Regions from separate parts of the Lactobacillus sp. WILCCON 0059 genome, predicted to be linked through region 1. Evidence: riboswitches for the same ligand, from Rfam matches in the RefSeq annotation. Region 1 holds a riboswitch; the other holds the start of a gene.
The links. A riboswitch is a leader RNA that binds a small molecule or an ion and turns the genes downstream of it on or off. The one in region 1 is predicted to bind lysine.
Positions count from the first base shown of each region.

Region 2: another riboswitch for lysine. It lies ahead of ACYVUT_RS00885 (ABC transporter substrate-binding protein/permease); the one in region 1 lies ahead of dapD (2,3,4,5-tetrahydropyridine-2,6-dicarboxylate N-acetyltransferase).

Region 1 covers NZ_JBUBHN010000001.1:1,219,544-1,222,988, reverse strand. The annotation lists gene dapF (diaminopimelate epimerase) at 1-96, opposite strand, end outside; gene ACYVUT_RS05845 (aspartate kinase) at 98-1,471, opposite strand; lysine riboswitch at 1,697-1,873, shown strand; gene dapD (2,3,4,5-tetrahydropyridine-2,6-dicarboxylate N-acetyltransferase) at 1,994-2,707, shown strand; gene ACYVUT_RS05835 (N-acetyldiaminopimelate deacetylase) at 2,768-3,445, shown strand, end outside.
Region 2 covers NZ_JBUBHN010000001.1:179,528-182,972, forward strand. The annotation lists gene ACYVUT_RS00885 (ABC transporter substrate-binding protein/permease) at 1-1,341, opposite strand, end outside; lysine riboswitch at 1,461-1,636, opposite strand; gene ACYVUT_RS00890 (DNA-3-methyladenine glycosylase) at 1,736-2,362, opposite strand; gene ACYVUT_RS00895 (DUF488 domain-containing protein) at 2,445-2,816, shown strand; gene ACYVUT_RS00900 (NAD-dependent protein deacylase) at 2,803-3,445, opposite strand, start outside.

The DNA.
Region 1 (3,445 bases):
CCGCAGTTCACTGTCAGTCAGCGGATTTTCCAGTTCAGTCTGGTCCAGAATGAAGAAGGAATTCTGTGACCCGTGGACTTTCAATAATTTAGTCATTTTATTCTCCTTGTGCTTCTTGCTTGAAAAAGTAGTCGTAAATCGCAGCTACTGCCTGGTCGGCATCTTTAGCTGCCGTACCCAGCATGATGGAAATTTCGGAAGCCCCTTGGTTGACCATCCGGAGAGAAATGCCTTCTCTAGATACTGGAGTGGCGATGTCCCGCATGACCCCGATCCGGTCCCGCATGCCTTCACCGACCAGCATGATGATCGCGTAATCACTGATCCATTCTAGGTGGTCTGGGTTGACTTCATTTTGAATTTCGTTGCAGACTTGGTCGATCAATTCGTCGTTCAGAGCATCTCTGTCAAAGATGATCGTCAGGTCGTCGATCCCGGTTGGCATATGTTCGTAGGAAAGCTTGTGCTTGCTTAAGATCTGCAGAATACGGAGGGTAAAGCCAACTTCCTTGTTGAGCAGGTATTTGTGCAGGTAAAGTGCTCCAAAGTGCTTGCCACTGGCGATCCCGGTAATGATGGTTTCAGGCTTGAAGCCTTTTTCCGGCACGATCATGGTCCCGCGCTTTTCCGGGTGCTGGGTATTCTTGACGTTGATTGGAATCTGCCCTTGAATTGCCGGGATCAAGGCTTCATCGTGAAAGACAGAGAAACCAGCATAGGATAGTTCCCTCATTTCCCGGTAGGTCATCGTGTGAATCGGCTGAGGCTGGTCAACCACCTTCGGGTTAGCTGAGAAAATAGCGTCGACATCAGTAAAGTTTTCATATAGGTCGGCATGGAAGCCTCTGGCCAAAATAGCACCGGTAATGTCTGAACCGCCTCTTGAAAAAGTGGCGATGTGACCGGCCAGAGTATAGCCGTAAAAGCCTGGGAAAATCAGCTTTTCATCAGCATCATAGGCAAAGTTGTCCAAGAGCTGGTAGCTTTCTGGGTTGACAGAGGCGTTATTTGGACTCCCGGTGACGATGATCCCTGCTTCTTTAGGGTCGACGTAGCGGGCCTTTACTCCCTGGCTTTGCAGAATCTTGGCGATCAACTTGGCATTTAACCGTTCGCCGTGCGCCTTAAAGGCCGCTTGCAGGTAGTTCTTGTTTGGATATGGCTGCTTTGGCAAATCCAGCAGAATTTCTTTCAAGGGCAAGAGCTCTTCCGTTGGCAAGTTAAAGTATTCGCCAATTTCAACGTAGCGTTGGAAGATCCGGTCAGCAACTTCAAGTCCGTTTCTGCCATGATTGATTTCATGGGCATACTTGATCAAGAGGTCAGTGACCTTGATATCTTCGTCAAAGCGTTTGCCTGGGGCAGACGTAACGACAACTTGTCTTTCAGCTTCAGCGGTAATGATCTTTAAAGCATTTTCTACAGCAGGGCCGCTAGCCAGGGAACTGCCACCAAACTTAACTACTTTCATTTTGCTACTCTCTTTCATATTCAGTCTTTTAATCAGAATTTAAGTTTAATCAGAATGGACTTTACCATTTTTCTCCGGAAAATGCAAAAAAAGATTTCGATAATTCATGGCTAATCGCACCTATTCACTGCTATACCAATGAATCGGGCGGACTATGAATAAAAAATATGCAAATAAAAGATAAAAAAGCCGTTGACAAGATGAAGCTAGTATTATAAACTGATTACAAATTGAAGAGGCGCAACCGACAAGAGTAAAGCAAGAGAGCCCGCCAGGCGAAGAACTTGCAAGAAAGGGGAGGTTGCCGAAGCGTCCGCATTGGCAAGGCGGATTGGCTGGGCTATGGCTTAAGAGGCCATGGACTGTCGCAGGGAAGGTACCTGCGTTGCGCTTGCAATTTGACGTGAAATTTAATTTTGAATTTTTCGGGCTCCAGATTGTTAAGGCGATCTGGAGCTTTTTCTTTGCCTCTTCAAAGTAATCATCAACAGAAACAGAATAGTTTAGAAAGAGAAAGATACAATGGCAGAATTAGACGCACAAAGCATTATCAATTACATTGGTTCAGCACCAAAGAAGACCCCAGTCAAGGTTTACTTGAGAGGAGCAAATCTGGACCAGGTCACTTTCCCGGAAGGCACGGATCCTTTTGTCAGCGGTCAAGCTGGGGTAGTTTTCGGTGACTGGCAAGTTCTTAAGCCATTTTTGGCAGAACATGAAGCTGACTTTGAATCAGTCCGTGTGGAAAACACTGCCCGCAATTCCGCTGTTCCTTTGCTGGATCTCAAGGAAATCAATGCCCGAATTGAACCGGGCGCTATCATCCGTGACCAAGTCTTGATTGGTGACAACGCGGTTATCATGATGGGGGCCGTGATCAACATCGGCGCGGAAATCGGTGCTGGCTCCATGATCGACATGGGGGCAATTTTAGGCGGCCGGGCCATCGTTGGCAAGAATTGCCACATCGGTGCCGGTACGGTCTTAGCCGGGGTAGTTGAACCAGCTTCAGCTTTGCCAGTCCGCGTTGACGATGATGTTTTGATCGGTGCCAACGCGGTTGTTTTGGAAGGCGTTCACGTTGGTGAAGGCGCTGTTGTCGCAGCCGGCGCGGTCGTAACCAAGGACGTGGCTCCGCACACGGTTGTTGCCGGTGTTCCTGCCAAGGTAATCAAGGAAGTCGATGCCAAGACTGAAAGCAAGACTGGTCTGGAAGAAGACCTGCGCAAGCTGTAAAGAAAAAGAATCGATTAGTCCAAGCAAACAGAAGTTAGTCCACATTAAGGAAGTTTTTATATGGCAGTATTGACCGAAGCCGAGTTGCTTCAAATCCGGCGCCAGCTCCACCAGATCCCGGAATTGGCCTTAGAAGAATATCAAACCCACGCTTATCTCTTGGATGTGATCAAGCAGATGAAGCAAGACTACCTGGAAATCAAAGAGCCGGCTGAATTGCCAACCGCTCTCCTGGTTCTGGTCAAGGGGTCAAAGGCCAAACGGACCATTGGTTACCGGGCTGATATTGACGCTCTGCCGGTAACTGAGGCAACCGGCCTGCCATTTGCTTCCAAACATCCGGGCGTAATGCATGCCTGCGGACACGACATCCACATGACTGTGGCCTTGGGCATCCTTAGCTATTTTAGTGAGCATCAGCCAACTGACAACCTCCTTTTCTTCTTCCAGCCGGCTGAAGAGAGCGAGAGCGGCGGCATGAAGGCCTACCAGCTGGGACTTTTCACTGGCAAGTGGCATGTTGATGAATTCTACGGCCTGCACGACAATCCAAGCCTGCCAGCTGGAGCGATTGGCTGCCGGAATGGCACCTTGTTTGCCGGGACGACTGAAGTCAACATCGATATTCAAGGCAAAGGCGGGCACGCTGCCTTCCCGCAGCTGTCAAATGACGCGGTTGTCGCGGCAGCTGCCTTGATCATGCAGGTTCAGACTATCATTTCCAGAAATATCGACCCG
Region 2 (3,445 bases), 1.0 Mb from region 1:
GTTGACGATAAATTCGTTGGTGATTGACGGCAGACAGTTCCGGATGGCCTGTGGCAGGATGATGTTCCACATTCTCTGGTTGTGGGTCATCCCCAAAGCACTGGCGGCTTCAAACTGCCCCTTCGGCGTGGAGATGATCCCCCCGCGGATGACTTCGGCCAGGTAGGCCCCGGTGTTGATGGAGACGATGATCAAAGCGGCAACCGTTCTGTTCAAGTTGATGTGCCAGAACTGGGCAATCCCGTAGTAGATAACCGCGGCTTGAACCATCATTGGCGTACCGCGGAAGATTTCAACGTAGACTGACAAAAGCCACTTGCAGAAGGCTAAAAGGCCCTTCTTGAACTTGTTCTTTGGCTCTGGAATAGTCCGCACGATCCCGACCAATAAACCGATGAAGAAACCGGCAATGGTACCGATCAAGGAGATCAAGAGAGTCATCCCGATCCCTTCCAGGATCATCTGCCCGTAGTTCTTCAGCATGGAGACCAGCCAGTTTTCCTTCTTGGTGTTGGTCTGCGGCTGCTGCTGAACAGCTTCCTTCATCAGCTTGTTTCTTTCTGAAGTGGAAATGCCGGCCAAAACCTTGTTGACCTGACTGAGCAGCTGGTCGTTGCCCTTCTTGACCCCGATGGAAACTTCAGCGTCAGAAGAGGAGACCTTGAAGCCCTTCATCTTGGACAGGTTGACCCCGGTGATGTTGGAGTCGACCATCTTGAAGGAGGTCAGTTCCGTGTCTTCAGCCACGTAACCGTCGATCGTCCCTGCTTCCAGGGATTCCCGCATGGCGGCGAAGTCCTTGGAGGCTGGCTCACGCGTAGCGCCTGGCAGCTGCTTGATCAGGTCATAGTGCAGAGTCCCTTGCTGGGCGGTCAGCTTGGCCCCCTTGAAGTCAGTCAGGTACTTGGCCTTGGCGTACTTGCTCTGCTTGTTGACGATGACCACGAAGTTGGTGGTCCGGTATGGAGTGGTAAAGTTGATGGCCTTCCGTCTTTCAGCCGTTGGGCTCATCCCGGCAATGATCAAGTCGATCTTGCCACTGGTCAGGGCTGGCAAAAGCCCGTCCCACTGGGTCTTTTCCACGATGACCTTCTTGCCCAGCTTCTTGGCAATGATCTTGGCGATCTTGACGTCGTAACCATTGGCGTAGGAGCTGGTCCCGTCGATCTTGACCGCGCCGTTAGCGGACGTGGTCTGGGTCCAGTTGTATGGAGCGTAGTTGGCTTCCATCCCAATCTTCAAGGTGCCGCTGGCTTGCGCCGGCTGGCTCCAACTGACAGCTAAGACAAGCGTCAGGACCGCCGCCATTAAGGCGCTGATCCAGCTGCTGTGCTTTTTCATCTGAATAAACCTCCGATATGCTTTTTGCAAGTTATGAAATACAATAAAAAGCGGCAAAAAAGCCCCATTGCGTGTACAATGAGGCTTGCTTTGTTTCTGTAAAATTCAGTATGAATACCAAAAATTATAGCGCTCCCTAGAAAACTAGGACAGTCTGCAGAATTTTCTCCTGCAGCCCAACCAACAGCGCGCACGACTACCCTGCTGATTTCGGCGATATCCCTTAGTGACAAGGCTCAGCACTGTCAGTGAGCTCCCCTTGCTTTTGTGAACGATCGCGACCTCTATTGTATTGGATAATTTTTTAACTACATTTAGGCTAAATTACTTTTAAGAAAATGTCAAGAAAAAATTAGCTTTTTGAATTTTTGGCGATTGTCAGCGCTTTTCTTATTCACGCCCAGCCATGATCTTCCGCCCAGTCCCGCTTCTTCATGCCAGAAACGTAGGGGTTGCCGGCCAGGTAATAGCGAAGAGGCGCCTGGGCCCATTCCGGGTCAGCTTGGACGATCCCGATTCTAGGGGAAGCGGCGATCTCTTTAGCCGCTTTTTTCTCAGTCAAATCAATGGTGAAAGGACTGTCCGCCAAAGGGGCCAGGTCCCATTTTCTTGACTTGATACCCATGGCCTGCATTAATTTGGCTGGTCCGTTGGTCAAAAGGACCCCGTTTTTGCCGCCCCGGTTTTTGGTCATTTCGTCGATGCCCCAGACTGGCTCAATGGCCCGGATTAAGACCCCCTGGGGGTTGCCTTCCTCCTGGCAGGCCACGTCGAAAAAGACGTACTGCCGCTGGGCATAGATGTAAATTGTCCCGCCTGCCCGCCACAGGCCCTCGTTGGCCTGGCTTCTTCTTCCCCCAAAGGAGTGGGCGGCCCGGTCCTTTACCCCCAGGTAGGCTTCGGCTTCAACGATATAGCCGCCGATTTTTTCCCCGCCGGCTTGATAGTAAAAAGGGCGGCCGATCAAGTCCTGGCAGATCTCGCTGGTGGGCCGGCCGGTGAAAAAATTCCTGTAGTCCATTGCTTAATCAATCTTTCTAACTAAAATAAGAAATACAGTAAAAGCCGTAATAAAAAACATCTTTAAGAGAAAGCGTGCATCTATGTCAACGATCAAAACTGTCCGTATCTATGCCAAAGAGCAGCCAGCTGGCTACCGGATCTTAGTCGACCGGCTCTGGCCCCGGGGGGTCAAAAAAGAAGCCGCCAATTTGGACGAGTGGGAGAAAGAGCTGGCTCCCAGCCGGGAATTGCGGAGCTGGTTCAAGCATGACCCGGACCGGTATCCGGACTTCCGTCAATATTACTTGGAAGAATTAGCGGACAATCCGGAATGGCCGGCTTTCGTGGAACATTTGCAAGAGCTCTTGCAAAAAGAAGATGTCCTCTTTTTGTACGGGGCTAAAGATGAAGAGCACAACCAGGCCATTGTCTTAAAAGAAGCAGCTGAAGCTGCTCTGGCTAAACTTCCTTAAAAACTTCCAAGGCGTCGCCGATCAGCTGCTTGATCCCTTGTGCCGGGATCTCAGTCAGGTTGACCGCCCAAATTTTGGCGTCTTTTGGCGCGTAGCCTAAGAGGCCGGCGAAGGGGTAGACGACGAAGCTGGTGCCGACGATCACGACCAGGTCACTTTGCCGCATTTCCAGGATGGACTGGTTGACATTGTCCGGGTTGATGCCTTCCCCGTAAAGGACGATGCCGGGCCGGATGATGCCGCCGCACTCGTGCTTGTAGCCCTTGGCGTATTCCTCATAGCTGACCTTTTGCTTGCACTTGGAGCAGTAGATGTCGTAGAGGTTGCCATGAAATTCGGTCACGTGCTGGTTGCCGGCCTGCCGGTCCAGGGTGTCGATGTTTTGGGTGATGAGGGCCCCTTTTTCATTGCAGATGGCCGCGATCTTTTGGTGGATCAGGTTCGGCTTGGCGTCCGGGAAGTACATGTTTTGCATGACGAAGTCGTAAAAAAGCTGGGGCCGGTCATAGAGGGTCTCCTCGCTCAAGATGACTTCCGGGGGTTCGCTGACCCCGTTGTAGATGCCAGTTTTGGACCGGTAGTCGGGGATGCCGGAGTGGGTTGACACGCCAGCCCCGGTCAAAAAGACG